2 linked regions of the Sinobacterium norvegicum genome follow. The protein of the gene in region 2 interacts with the protein of the main gene of each other region in a pairwise test. Links are inferred from orthologs where the notes say so. Each region holds a gene or a part of one and is shown on either strand. Other genes may lie near its edges.

Evidence for each region.
Region 1: the proteins of aceE (region 2) and nth interact in binary tests that used the Escherichia coli proteins (3 or more experiments, as listed by UniProt). The link is inferred for Sinobacterium norvegicum from one-to-one orthologs.

What each region holds. Positions count from the first base shown.
Region 1 is NZ_CAKLPX010000001.1:927,711-933,825, forward strand. The notes cover bases 413-3,411. They hold nth (endonuclease III), read left to right. Parts: upstream 413-1,574; coding sequence 1,575-2,249; downstream 2,250-3,411. Other genes in these bases: dapC (succinyldiaminopimelate transaminase), read left to right, coding at 413-1,578; L9P87_RS04045 (ArsC family reductase), read left to right, coding at 2,300-2,662; dapD (2,3,4,5-tetrahydropyridine-2,6-dicarboxylate N-succinyltransferase), read left to right, coding at 2,684-3,411. Outside these bases: glnD ([protein-PII] uridylyltransferase), read left to right, coding at 1-348; more of dapC, read left to right, coding at 373-412; more of dapD, read left to right, coding at 3,412-3,721; L9P87_RS04055 (CHASE domain-containing protein), read left to right, coding at 3,885-6,092; L9P87_RS04060 (HlyD family secretion protein), read right to left, coding at 6,089-6,115. UniProt on the Escherichia coli protein: DNA repair enzyme that has both DNA N-glycosylase activity and AP-lyase activity. The DNA N-glycosylase activity releases various damaged pyrimidines from DNA by cleaving the N-glycosidic bond, leaving an AP (apurinic/apyrimidinic) site.
Region 2 is NZ_CAKLPX010000001.1:1,626,372-1,635,015, forward strand. What follows is about bases 5,201-8,435. They hold aceE (pyruvate dehydrogenase (acetyl-transferring), homodimeric type), read right to left. Parts: upstream 8,041-8,435; coding sequence 5,401-8,040; downstream 5,201-5,400. Other genes in these bases: aceF (dihydrolipoyllysine-residue acetyltransferase), read right to left, coding at 5,201-5,325; L9P87_RS07290 (hypothetical protein), read right to left, coding at 8,260-8,435. In the rest of the region: L9P87_RS07265 (DUF1631 domain-containing protein), read right to left, coding at 1-1,532; L9P87_RS07270 (retropepsin-like aspartic protease family protein), read left to right, coding at 1,826-2,350; nadC (carboxylating nicotinate-nucleotide diphosphorylase), read left to right, coding at 2,440-3,285; more of aceF, read right to left, coding at 3,373-5,200; more of L9P87_RS07290, read right to left, coding at 8,436-8,496. UniProt on the Escherichia coli protein: Component of the pyruvate dehydrogenase (PDH) complex, that catalyzes the overall conversion of pyruvate to acetyl-CoA and CO(2).

The sequences.
Region 1 (6,115 bases), 700 kb from region 2 along the record:
AGCACGCAACAGCAGGTAATCGATAACGTGTCGCGCTTTATCCCGCGTCAATTGAAGCACTTCAACAACCCAACCAATGTCACCATCATTACCGACACACAAAAAGAACAGACCATTATCGAAGTGATAACACCAGACAGACCTGGGTTACTGGCTCTGGTCGGTTTAATTTTTGCCGAGAACCAATTGATGTTGCAAAACGCCAAGATATCGACGCTCGGTGAGCGAGTAGAGGATGTATTCTTTATCACTGACAACAATGGCAAAGCGATAGAAGATGCCGATGTCAGCGAGAGAATTTGCCAGCAACTGCGCCTTCAGCTCGACCAGAATGTCAACGATCAATAATTTAACCATCGATACTAAACTGCTATGAATAACGACTTACAACATCTGCACCGCTACCCCTTCGAAAAATTGGCTGCGCTCAAAGCCCAGGTAACGGCACCGAATCATCTTGAGCACATAGCCCTGTCGATCGGCGAGCCAAAGCATGCGCCACCTCAATTTGTGCTTGAAAACCTGACTAACAATCTCGATAAAATATCTGGCTACCCGACGACTGCCGGTATTTTACCACTGCGCCAGGCCATCGCTGACTGGGCCACAAGCCGCTTTCAATTAGCACCGCAATCTCTGACTGCGCAATCTCATGTATTGCCGGTCAATGGCACCCGTGAAGCACTTTTTGCCTTGACACAGGCCGTCGTCAACAGAGCCGACAAACCTTTAGTACTGATGCCCAATCCTTTCTACCAGATTTACGAAGGCGCGGCGACGCTGGCCGGGGCAGAACCCTATTACCTCAACTGCCTTGCCAGCAATAATTTTCAACCAGACTACGATACAATCCCCGCCGACGTATGGCAGCGAACACAGCTGTTGTTTCTGTGCAGCCCGGGCAACCCAACAGGAGCAGTCACTGATGCAGAGACGCTTAAAAAGCTTATCGTACTAGCCGATCAGTATGATTTCATCATCGCCAGCGACGAATGCTATTCAGAACTCTACTTCGACGAGCAGCAACCCCCTATGGGTTTATTGCAGGCCTGCGCCGAATTAGATCGTAACGATTTTAAGCGCTGCGTTGTCTTTCACTCGCTGTCCAAACGTTCGAACCTGCCCGGTCTACGTTCGGGTTTCGTAGCCGGTGATGCCGACATCATCCAACCATTTCTGCTCTACCGCACCTACCATGGTTGTGCCATGCCGCTGCATCACCAACACGCCAGCATTCAAGCATGGGGAGACGAAACCCATGTCAAACTGAACCGCGATTACTATCGCCAAAAATTTGACGCGGTCATCGATATTCTGCAAGACGTCATCGATATCGAGCAGCCTGAGGCTGGCTTCTATCTCTGGCTCAACGTCGATGGCAGCGACAGCGAATTTGCCCAGCAGCTGTTTGCCGAGCAAAACATCACCGCGCTACCCGGCAGCTTCTTAGGCCGTGAAGCCAATGGTGTCAACCCTGGCGCAGGCAGAGTAAGAATGGCGCTGGTGGCGGAGCTGGCGCAATGTATAGAGGCGGCACAACGCATCAAAGCTTTTCTCACGCGGCGACAGCAGCCATGACCTGCGCCAAAAAAAATATGCTTAAGGGTGAGCGGGTCAATTATATCTTGCGGCGACTACAAAGCCTCTATCCCAATCCGCCTGTCCCCCTCGACCACAAAGATCCTTACACCTTGTTAGTCGCGGTTTTATTATCGGCACAGTGCACCGATGCACGAGTCAACCTGGTCACACCGGCGCTATTCGACCGTGCCGACAACCCCTTCGATATGGCCAAGGTTCCCGTCGAAGAAATCAAGGCTATTATTCGTCCCTGTGGGCTATCTCCGCAAAAATCAAAGGCAATATCGGTACTGTCACAGATGCTGGTCGATCAATACGATGGCGAGGTACCGGCAGATATGGCAGCACTGGAAGAGCTCCCCGGAGTAGGCCACAAAACCGCCAGCGTCGTCATGTCGCAGGCTTTCGATATCCCCGCCTTTGCTGTCGATACCCACATCCATCGGCTGGCCCAGCGCTGGGGGCTGACCAATGGCAAAAATGTCCAACAAACTGAAAAAGACCTTAAGCGCCTGTTTCCTAAAGAAAGCTGGAACCAGCTTCACCTGCAAATCATCTATTATGCCCGCGAATTTTGCTCAGCCCGTGGCTGTGACGGCCGAATCTGTGAAATCTGTAGCACCTGTTACCCGCAGCGTAAACACCCCAAAAAAGTGTTAAAGCCTTGATCAACAATAGCCTCTAACGCTATGCTTGCCCTTTTTAAATGACCGCGACGATGACTATGACAATACTGTTCGGTATCAACAACTGCGACACCGTCAAAAAAGCCAGAAAATGGTTTGATAGCAACAGCCTAGATCACAGCTATCACGATTTCAGAAATGACGGACTGACAGAGAATCAACTCCAGCAATGGATTGACGCTATCGGCTATGAAACACTGGTCAACAAGCGCTCTACCACGTGGAAACAGCTCGGCGATGACGCCAAGCAGAGCCTTGATGGCGACAGCGCAAAAGCACTGATGCTGGCCAATCCAACACTGATCAAACGCCCTGTTGTTATCGATGACACCGGCGTGGTCAGCGTTGGCTTCAAAGAAGCTGACTTTCAGCAACGCTTTTTATCACTCGATTAACTATTTCACCAGGACTCACCCATGACAAATTCAGTATTCAGCCTCGGCCTCGGTGTCGGCACCCAGAACAATAAAGGCGAGTGGTTAGAAGTGTTTTACGCCCAACCGCTACTTCAGCCCAGCGAGCAGCTCGTCGGCCTTATCGCTGAAGCCGTGGGCTACGAAGGCGGCAACCAAGCCATTACCGTCGCCAAGGCTCAGCTGCAAAAGCTGGCCGGCCTATTGTTTGATGCCGAAGAAAAATCACAGGCTAAAATCGCTGCGACACTGGCAGAAGGCAACCAGCCTGCAGTTATTACCATCTTAGCCAGTGATGCAGCACCGGAAACTGTAGCCGAGTGCTACCTCAAGCTGCACCTACTGTCCCATACTCTGGTCAAGCCACACGGCGTCAACCTCACCGGTATGTTTGGTGTATTGCCTAACGTCGCCTGGACAAACAAAGGCGCCATTGATCTTGCTGAGCTTGACGATGCTCAACTCAAGGCACGCTGCAACGGTGAAATCATCGATGTATTGTCCGTCGATAAATTCCCTAAGATGCTTAACTATGTTGTCCCTGCCGGCACCCGTGTTGGCGACGCCTCTCGCGTCCGCCTAGGTGCTTATCTCGGCGAGGGTACCACCATTATGCACGAGGGTTTTGTCAACTTTAATGCGGGCACAGAGGGTCCCGGTATGATTGAAGGTCGCATCTCTGCCGGCGTTTTTGTCGGCAAAGGGTCTGACCTTGGCGGTGGCTGTTCAACCATGGGCACCCTCTCTGGCGGCAACTCAGTGGTCATCAGCGTTGGTGAAGAATGCCTAATCGGTGCCAATGCTGGTATCGGCTTACCGCTGGGCGACCGCTGCACCGTGGAAGCGGGCCTCTATATCACCGCAGGCTCAAAGCTCAACCTGCTCGATGAGGATCGCAATGTGGTTGAAGTCGTCAAGGCACGTGATCTCGCCGGTAAATCTGATCTGCTGTTCCGTCGCAACTCAATCTCAGGCGCTCTCGAAGTACTGAGCAACAAATCAGCAATCGCATTAAATGCTGAGCTTCACAGCAACAACTAAACCCGTTGTTTTTAGGGGAGAGGCGACAGAGCTCGCCTCCCCCCCCCTATCCCCCCCTCCGGTGTTTTCTCTACAATGACTTTCTTCGAATAAAACAACAGTTATTTTGCACCCGCTATACTGAGCTAATGCGATAGTAAAAAAGGCATTTAGCATAGTGAATATGCAGTCAGATGATGACGACACAATACAGCAACCGCTGACAAGCAAACTGATTAAGTCTGACCTGTATATCATGCTGATCGCAGTCATGACTGCGGCCGTCATCTTTGCCTTTATCGCCAGAATTGAACACTATCAAGAAGAACAAAATTTCAACCGCCAATCAGTCAATATCTATAACGCGATCAGCTATCAATTCCAACGTAACCTCGACGCATTATATTCAGTTTCCGATTACATCAGTAACTCTCAACACGTGAGCCGAGAGGAATTTTCTCGCTTTGGGCTGGCAACACTGGCGCGCTATCATGGGATAAAAGCACTGTCGTGGAATCCTGTTGTAGCGGGAGAAGAGCGTGAGGTATTTATTGAAAACGCGCGCGAGGACGGCCACGACGATTTCGATATTACCGCGCGCAACCATCAGGGAGACTTAATCTCTGCCCCTACCAGCCAACAGCATGTGCCTGTGCTTTACATCGAACCTCTAGCCGAAAACAAGCCCGCCCTTGGCTATGATATAGCGTCCCAGAAAAATCGCCTATCGGCAATCGAGCTCGCCTTCAACAGCGGCCAAACCGTCAGCACCACCCGCATAAAACTCGTGCAAAATAGCGATGAGCAGTTTGGCGTCTTGATATTAAGCCCGGTCTTCTATCCCGCGGCCAACGGCAGCAGTCTTAGCGCCACCCCAAAAGGCGTTGCCGTCGAAGTGTTAAGAATTGGCGACGCCATCAAAAACGCAACGTCAGATTTTGATACCTCTGCCTTAATCATTCAGCTAATCGACCTCGACGCCAAGCCCGAGCAACAATTACTCTTTGCCAACCGCGACCGGGTAAATCATAGTTTGTCGTGGCAACAGGACTTTCAGTTCTCTCAGCGCCAATGGCGTATCTTGGTTGCAAAGGCGACGTCTCCGCCATTCCAGCATATACATGTATTTGCCATCCTCAGTGCGATTACTACCTTGCTGGCATTCTACCCGTTAATTATTTATCGGGTTAAAAGCCGGCGTTATATTGAACATATCGAACACCGGGTTGAACGCCGCACCTGCGAACTGGCCTCCGCTAAAGAGACGGCTGAAGCCGCCAACATGGCCAAAAGCCAATTTCTAGCCAATATGAGTCACGAGATTCGCACCCCTATGAACGGCGTGTTAGGTATGTCTGAAATGCTAGAAGAAACTGTACTCGATGAGGAGCAGCGACAATATTTAAGTATTATTCAGGGCTCGAGTAAATTACTGCTGACAGTACTTAACGACATTCTCGATTTATCTAAAATTGAGGCCGGGAAATTCAACATTGAGCGAAAATCATTTAACCTCAAACAGCTCATCAGTGAATCACTATCCCCCTTTCTTATTACCAAGAATAACGATATCGAGCTGTTGTCCAGCATCGCAGTCAACTGCCCGCTATTTTTAATCGGCGATAAAATTCGCATCCAACAAATCATCACCAACCTACTCAGCAATGCGGTTAAATTCACTCACCAGGGCGAAGTAATGCTATCGGTTCGATGTCTATATAGCAAAGCAGGGATCGCCTATGTAGAGTTCGCAATCCGGGACACCGGCATCGGTATCAGCCCGAACAATCAGGCGCGACTATTTCAAGCCTTCAGCCAAATAGATGGCGGCCACAACTTAGGCGGCACCGGTTTAGGGCTAACCATTTGCCAAAATTTAGTCGAATTGATGGACGGAGAAATACACCTCAAGAGCGACAAAGAAACCGGCACCACGGTTTCTTTTATCCTGCCTCTGCAAATTGATTTAGCACCAAGATCGAGTAATAAAAATATTATTCTTGATTTTAAGCAATCACTACGGGTATTAGTCGTAGAAGATAATAAGGTGAACAGATTGGTGGCGGAAGGCCTATTAAAACAGCTGAACGTCATCTGTGACACAGCCATCGATGGACAGCAAGCAATCGATCTAATTTGCCACCAGCAGCAACGATATGACCTGGTGTTGATGGACTGCGACATGCCGATTGTCGACGGCTATACCGCCAGTAAGAAAATCAGAGACTGGGAGACGCTCAATCAGTCTCCCGCCACCAGTATTTACGCCCTCAGTGCCCATGTATTGTCCGAGCAGTTAGAGAAGTGCTACGACTCGGGAATGAACGGACACCTCGCCAAGCCAATCACTCTTAACATACTCAGCCAAACACTGACTGATCTCTGCCGCTAAAGTGCGTTTAGATATGCCTTCAT
Region 2 (8,644 bases):
TCAGATTTTGCCCGCCCCTGCTCTGCCGTTAAAGTACGCTGCTCAACCAGCCGAGCACGTCGATCCTCAGACTCATTAAAGGCGATTAAGTCGACTAATAACTGTTGAAAAAGGGAGATGTCATCATCAAATTCGGTGGTGATTTGATCGACGATCTGCTCAATTTTTGAATACAACTTATCGCGCTGGGCACCCTTTGCTCTATTCCAACCCAGTGCATTGGCGGCCAACTCATTGAGCAACAGCCGCGCCGGATGCTGACTACTGTTGAACAATTCCTTGTCAAGCATTGCCACCTTAATCAACGGAATTTGCAGTCGCGCAATCAACGCCTTCATCGCCGTCGACAAGTTCTTATCATCGAGAATATAGCCAAACAGCATCTCGACAAGATTAATGGCGTCCTCATCGAGCTGACCAATACGCCGGCTCTGACCGCCACTGGCCTCCGTCAGCTGCTTTACCAACTGCTCGCTGGCCATTTTCAAATCATTGTGACTGGGTGCAACGGCAACATAGCCCAGATCATCCACCGGTAACTGCGCCGACTTTGCTTGAATCTCAGACAATGCACTAACGACCTGATCACGGGATACCGCCCTCGTTCTCGGAGCCAATTTTGCCTGGGTATCGGTGGCACTGAAACGCTGAAGTTGCGTCATCAACTGCTGCACAGAACGAAAGACATCTTGTTCCGGCAAGTCGACCGGGGAGGACTCCTGTTCCGCGCCAAAGACATCCATCTGATCGAGGCTGACACCGTCATCTTGCGGTGGTTGCTGCGTCAATGAATCCGCACCCAACAAGGACTCTTCTGCATCGGGATTTATGGCGCGATAAGCATCAGCCAGCACTAGGTTGGGCAATATGCCATCACCCTCTAACTGCGCGTTACACTGTTGATAAAATGGCTGAAGTTTGCCGAAAACCTGCTTATCAAACAGCTTAAACAGCATCAGCTTTGACTTAATATCAATATCTAAATTATCACAGGCATCGACAAAAGCCTTGCCCAACACCTTCGGTGATAACGGGTTATCCTCAAAGCTCAATTGACGGTCGGTCAGCAGGGCATCACAGCGGGCAGTCAACAGCATCAGCTCGTTGTTGCACTCGCCTAGGCTCTTAGCCACCATGCCATCGAGGGCAACAATCTGTTCAAGCTCGTGGTGTTCCAACAGTGACAGACTGTCTGCCGAAGCCTCGACCGCAACCCTTGGTGCTTCATTGACCACCTCTGCAACGCTATGACTTATTGCCTTGCCAAAATTCAACTCGATGCCACGGCGCTGCATGCGCACTTCTCGCATTGACTCAAAGTACAGGTTTTGATCGCCGTTGTTATCAGCACGACTGGCCAGCTCGAATAAGTTGTCATCGATGTTGTTGAAAACACCGGCCAGCAGTTCCAGCAACTTTAACTTGGCTCGACCCTGCAAGCTGAGCAACGGCGTAGGTAAGGATTTGGCTCGCTGATTGTCCGAGGCGGCAGCAGAACGTAGAGGAACAATTTTTTGCTCACTGGTATTCATTCACAAACTCTCTTTTCATCTCGGCACGATGCATTGTTGCGGGCAACAATCTACATTAGACCAGACCAAGCCATTGTATTATTGTTAGTTATAGATTTAAGCTAGGTGACACCCTGATGCGAAGAAAACAACAAGCACCTCAATAATGGGGATGTCTAAACTGACTACTTTGCTATAAACGATTTTTTATTATAAGGACAAATACGCACAACAACAGCGAATAGAAGACATTCTGTGATCTACATCACGTTCGATGAATGAGATTTAATAGTGCGTTTTTTTAGGTAACACATATGAGCACAAACAGCTCTAGATCAATGGGTACAGCGATGCTAATCGTCGCATGGGTAATTCTGTTAGGACTGCTCGGTTGGGCTTTCAGCTCGATTCTTGACCACCAGGAGAACCCCAATCAACAACCCACCAGCCACTCCAGTAACAACACGACCACGCTGACCTTGCAGTCGAACCGCCAACACCACTATGTCACCCGTGGCGTCATCAATAACCAGTCGGTTAAGCTGCTGCTCGATACCGGCGCCACCGACGTGGTTGTGCCACTAAAACTAGCCAAGGTGTTAGCCCTTAGCAAGGGACGGGCGGGCACCGCACGTACGGCCAATGGAAATATCACCGTCTATCAAACAATCATCCCAAAACTGACAATCGATGGCTTGGTCTTTCGCAATCTTCGCGCCTCTCTCAACCCAGCGATGACTGAGGATGACGCCATCCTGCTGGGTATGTCGGCACTGAAACAAGTTGATATCGCCATCTCTCAGAACACCTTAACCCTGAAGCAAAGACATCGCCAATAAACAGTCACGCTGGGTGACGACTTCTCGATGTGGCCGCAAACCGTCTGGGGTGCTAGAATAGCCGCTTTTGTGATAATGAGTACCCCGCCATGACTGTGCCGGCCGCCTTTGCTAAAGATATTGAAGCCACTGTTCGTCAATCATTACTCGAAGATGTTGGCAGCGGTGATATTACCGCCGAGCTTATCCCCGAGAACAAACAGGCTATTGCCCGTATTATTACCCGTGAGGATTGCATCATCAGCGGCAGCGCTTGGGTGGACGAGGTTTTCAAACAGGTCGATAGTGACGTCACCGTTAACTGGCAGTGCCAGGATGGCGACAGCGTCAAAGCAGACGCGACACTATTCACCCTCGAAGGCAGTGCCCGCAGCCTATTAACCGGCGAGCGTGCGGCACTCAACTTCTTACAACTATTATCGGGCACCGCCACCACAGCAAAATTTTACGCCGACCTAGTCGCCGGCACCAAGGTCAAAATCCTCGATACCCGTAAGACTATTCCCGGCCTGCGAACTGCGCAAAAATACGCCATTACCTGCGGCGGCTGCCACAACCACCGTATCGGCTTATTCGATGCCTTCTTGATCAAGGAAAACCACATAGCGGGCTGCGGCGGCATTCATCAAGCTATCGCCACTGCCAAGAGTAACCACCCTGGTAAGCCGGTTGAAGTCGAGGTTGAAACCTTTGACGAGCTCAACCAAGCCCTGGAGGCGGGTGCCGATATCATCATGCTTGACAATTTCAGCAATGCGCAAATGGTCGAGGCGGTCAAGCACGTCAATGGTCGCGCCAAACTAGAGGCCTCGGGCAATATTACCAACCACACCCTACGCAGCGTGGCGGAGACGGGTGTCGACTATATTTCTATCGGCGCCTTGACCAAGCACAATACGGCCATCGATTTATCGATGCGTTTTACCGAGCTATAAAAAGCCGAGCTTCGTCAGACAGCAATATCGCCCACCGTTCGCGCAAAAAAAAGGCCGCTATTAAGCGGCCTTTTTTGTCACTACTGATTACAACATCAATCGACGAATATCGCTCATCAATTGATTGAAATACGTCAGGAAGCGACCCGCATCACCACCGTTGATGGCACGGTGATCGTAGGACAGCGCCACAGGCAACATCTTACGGGGCACAAACTCACTGCCATTCCACACCGGCTTCACCGTCATCTTAGACACACCTAAGATACCGACCTCAGGGGTGTTAACAATCGGCGTAAAGCCTGTACCACCAATACCGCCGAGGCTTGATATAGTAAAACAAGCACCCTGCATTTCCGCTGGCTTAAGCTTGCGATCTTTAGCCTTGGTTGCCAGCTCGATCACCTCGTTAGATATTTCGTAGATGCTTTTCTTATCGACATCACGCAAGACGGGAACAACCAAACCAGCAGGCGTATCAACGGCCATACCAATATGGACATACTTCTTATAAATCACCTCTTCCCCGTCGACAGAGATCGAAGAACAGAATTTCGGATTTGCCTTCAGTGCATGAGCCAGAGCCTTGAGCATAAATGGCAGTGGCGTTAATTTAACGCCCTGCTTTTCCGCCTCGGCCTTCATCTCCTTGCGGAAGTCTTCAAGATCAGTAATGTCGACATCGTCAAACTGCGTCACATGCGGCACGTTGAGCCAACTGCGCTGCATATTGGCCGCCGTAATCTTGGCAATCTTCGACAGTTTCTCGGTTTCGATGTCTCCAAACTTGGCGAAATCAACCGCTGGCACCTGTGGAATACCACTGCCTGAGGCCACCGCTGGGGCTGCGACAACCTTGGCCGCGCTCTGTAGCGTAGTCTTTACATAAGCGTGAACATCTTCTTTGACGATTCGCCCCTTTGGACCGGTACTTGGCACCAATGCCAAATCTACGCCGAGTTCCCGTGCCAACATACGCACAGCTGGGCCGGCATACACTTTTGAACTGGCAGCCTGTGTCACCTGCTGAGCAACGGTTGTCGCCACTGGCGCAGCCACTGGTGCCGGCGTAGGCTGACGAGCCTCAGCGGCAGGACTGGTAACAACAGCTGGTGCGGCAACTGCCGGAGCTTGGCTTTCGCCCATGACAACACAGATAGCAGCGCCCTCGCTGACCTTGTCACCCTCATTGACAGCAATGGATAAGACCTTGCCGCCTTGGGTGGCTGGCACTTCCATCGAAGCCTTATCGGTCTCCAATACGATTAGCGAGTCACCCTCGGCAATATCATCGCCGACAGCAATACAAATCTCGATAATTTCCGCTGCATCAGTGCCTAAGTCGGGGACAACCAAGCTGACCTCGCTGCTGATCGCAGCGACCGGTGCAACAGCCACCTCAACAACAGCCTCAACCTTGGCCTCAGCAACCGGGGCAGCGACCGCAGGGGCGGTGGGAGCAACAGTGGTCGCGATCACACAGACATCGGCACCCTCACTAACACTGTCACCCTCTTTTACAGCAAAAGACACCACGGTACCTGCAAAGGGTGCCGGCATTTCCATCGATGCCTTGTCGGACTCCAGCACGATCAGCGAGTCGCCCTCTTCAACAGTGTCACCGACGGCGACACAGAACTCGATCACCTCGGCAGAGTCGGAGCCGATATCCGGCGCCTGTACCAATTGCTCGCTGGCAACGGCTGACACTGGTGCCTCAACGGCTTGCTCAACAACCTGCTCAACAACGGCTTCCGTAACAGCTTCCACAACGGGGGATTCAGCAGCGGCAGGCTCTGCCGCGGTGCCGGCAACCTCAACCTCGACAACAATATCGCCCTCGTTCAGGGTGTCGCCCTCGGCGACCTTGATGGCGGTAATTGTACCCGCACAATCAGAGGGCACTTCCATTGACGCCTTATCAGACTCCAATACGACCAGCGAATCCTCTAGGGCGACAGTATCACCAACCGCGACACAGATCTCGATCACTTCTGCTTCGCCGGCACCTTCCGGTACTACAACCGATTTAATGCTCATAATTCTCTTCTCTTATAAAAATACAATCAAAACCTCTGCGGATGAGAGGCCGCCTCGCAGCCCCACCCCCAATACTTAGCAGCTGGTAGGATCGATTTTTTCTGGGTCAATTCCGTATTTCTTAATCGCTTTTGTGACGACTGACAACTTGATTTCACCGTCATCGGCCAAAGCCTTAAGCGCCTTGATAACAATAAAGTAGCGATTAACTTCAAAGAAGTGACGCAGTTTCTCACGCGAGTCCGAACGGCCGAAGCCATCGGTACCCAGCATGGCGAAACGACGAGGCATGAAGGGCAGCAGTTGATTCAAATATGACTTCATATAATCGGTGGCACCAACAATAGGGCCCTTGGTGTCGGCGAACGCTGCCGTCACAAATGGCACCTGTTGCTCCCCCTCAGGATGCAATAGATTCCAACGCTCACAGGCCAAACCATCGCGGCGCAATAAGTTAGCCGAGGTGACACTCCAAACATCCGCATCCACTTTCCAATCGGCAGACAGCAACTCAGCCGCCGCTTCCACTTCGCGCAAAATAGTGCCTGAGCCCATCAACTGAACATTCAGTTTATGCTTGCCCTCAGCTTCTTTCAGCTTGTAAAGACCGTTGATAATGCCCTCTTCACAACCCTGAGGCATCTCGGGGTGAGTGTAGTTCTCGTTCATCACGGTCAGATAATAGAACACGTTCTCTTTATCCTGATACATCCGCTTGAGACCGTCCTGCATAATGACGGCAAGCTCGTGGGCGTATGTTGGATCGTAAGAAACACAGTTGGGAATCATATTAGCCATCAGATGACTGTGACCATCCTGGTGCTGCAAACCCTCACCGTTGAGTGTCGTCCGGCCAGCAGTTGCGCCGATCAAGAAGCCACGCGCCTGCGAATCACCGGCAGCCCAAATCAAGTCCATCACACGCTGAAAACCGAACATCGAGTAGAAGATATAGTACGGCACCATTGGGTAGTTAGACGTGCTGTAAGAAGTTGCCGCTGCAATCCAGGCAGAAGTAGCACCGGCCTCGTTAATCCCCTCTTCGAGAATTTGACCGCTTTGATCTTCCTTATAGAACATGATCTGATCATGATCATGTGGGGTATATTGCTGACCCACTGAAGAGTAAATACCCAACTGACGGAACATCCCCTCCATACCAAAGGTACGTGCCTCATCGGGCACGATAGGAACAATACGCTCACCAACTTGCTTATCTTTGGTCAGCGTTGACAGCATACGCACAAACGACATGGTCGTTGATATTTCACGCTTACCAGAGCCCTTAAGATGCGATTTAAAGGCATCCAGATCGGGACATTGTAGCGCTTCGAAATCGGGGTTGCGCGACGGAATCATGCCACCCAACTCTTCACGACGCTTGCGCATGTAGACCATTTCTGGGCTATCAGGCGCCGGACGATAATACGGGACGGTTTTCAGTTCGTCGTCACTCAATGGAATATTGAAACGGTCACGGAAGCCTTTCAGGGATTCCATATCGAGCTTCTTCAGCGAGTGCGTTTCGTTCTGAGCCTCACCCGCTGCACCGGTACCATAGCCTTTAACCGTTTGAGCAAGCACAACTGTTGGCTGCCCCTTATGCTCAGTGGCGTTGGCGTAAGCAGCATAAACTTTATAAGGATCATGGCCGCCACGGTTGAGATACATAATATCCTCATCGGTTAAATCCTTAACTAATTCGAGCAACTCGGGGTACTTGCCGAAGAAATGCTCACGAGTGTAAGCACCACCATTAGCCTTGTAGTTCTGTAGCTCACCGTCACAGACTTCGTCCATACGCTTTTGCAGCAAACCTGTGGTGTCTTTTTCTAACAGAGCATCCCAGTGGCGCCCCCAGACAACCTTGATAACATTCCATCCAGCACCGCGGAAGACACCTTCCAGCTCCTGCATGATTTTACCGTTACCACGTACAGGGCCATCGAGACGCTGTAGATTACAGTTAACCACGAAAATCAAGTTGTCGAGTTGCTCACGGCCAGCCAGTGAAATGGCACCCAATGATTCTGGCTCGTCACACTCACCGTCACCAAGGAAAGCCCAGACCTTACGGTTAGTCTGATCAACCAGGCCACGCTTGTCTTGGTACTTCATCACGTGCGCTTGATAGATTGCTTGAATAGGACCCAGGCCCATAGAAACCGTTGGGAACTGCCAGTAATCTGGCATTAACCATGGGTGCGGATAGGAGGACAGGCCGTCGCCATCCACTTCACGGCGGAAATTATCAAGCTGATCCTCGCTGATACGACCCTCGAGATAAGAGCGTGCGTAAACCCCTGGAGCGGTATGGCCTTGATAGAAAACAAGATCGGCTTTTTCGCCACCCTTGAAGAAATAGTTAAAGCCGACATCATATAAGGTGGCACTGGATGAGAAACTTGAAATATGGCCACCGAGACCGTCACTGTTATCATTGGCGCGCATTACCATGGCCAGGGCATTCCAGCGAATCATCGAGCGAATGCGGCGTTCAACAAACAAATCGCCCGGCATCCGTCGCTCGGCTGTCGGCACAATAGTATTGCGGTATGGCGTGGTAATGGCTGAAGGCAGCTTTACGCCAACATCGGAGGCGCGCTCCGACAATTGATTGAGAAGAAAGGATGTACGCTCATGTCCAGCGTGATCGATAACGGAATCGATGGCATCCAGCCACTCGCGTGTTTCAATAGGATCTTGATCCTGCATTTACTACCCCAACAATTTTAATGATGTCGCCTTACAAATGACCGTCATTAGCCGATCTTTAAGCTTGGCTGTCGAAACGCCCCCCGATAACAGGGAAACGCATGTTGAATTCTTGCTACCTGGTATTACTCATCAAAAGACCCAGTCGTTCGACCCCAAGGCCTGGCTCAACACAATGTTGATACTCTCTGCCGACTAGGCGTTTACCAGTTGTTTAATCTAAATTGCTCGCCCAACACTGAATAAAGAAAGCGCAGGAAACTGTAAAATTTTTACATAATCAAAACCTATAAGCAATATAAATATCATCAATACTACCACCAAAGCCTTGCGGGACAGCAGCTTTAGAGCAGTCTCTCGACAAAGTACAAAGGCTACAGATACCGTTGCTATTGACCTTTCAATTAAATCCGGCAGAGCGAGAGCAAGCAAAAACAGCGGTTTAACCAAAGTCACCAATCAACAGCTCAACAGGCGAAGACAGCGGGCTTCAAACAATTTGAGCTAAACTTTTGTTTAGCAACTAAACAGCGGTTTTGCCGCCTACTGTTTAATGTAGTATCTAATAAGCGGCTGACAATAAAAAATGCGTTGAAACAAAAAA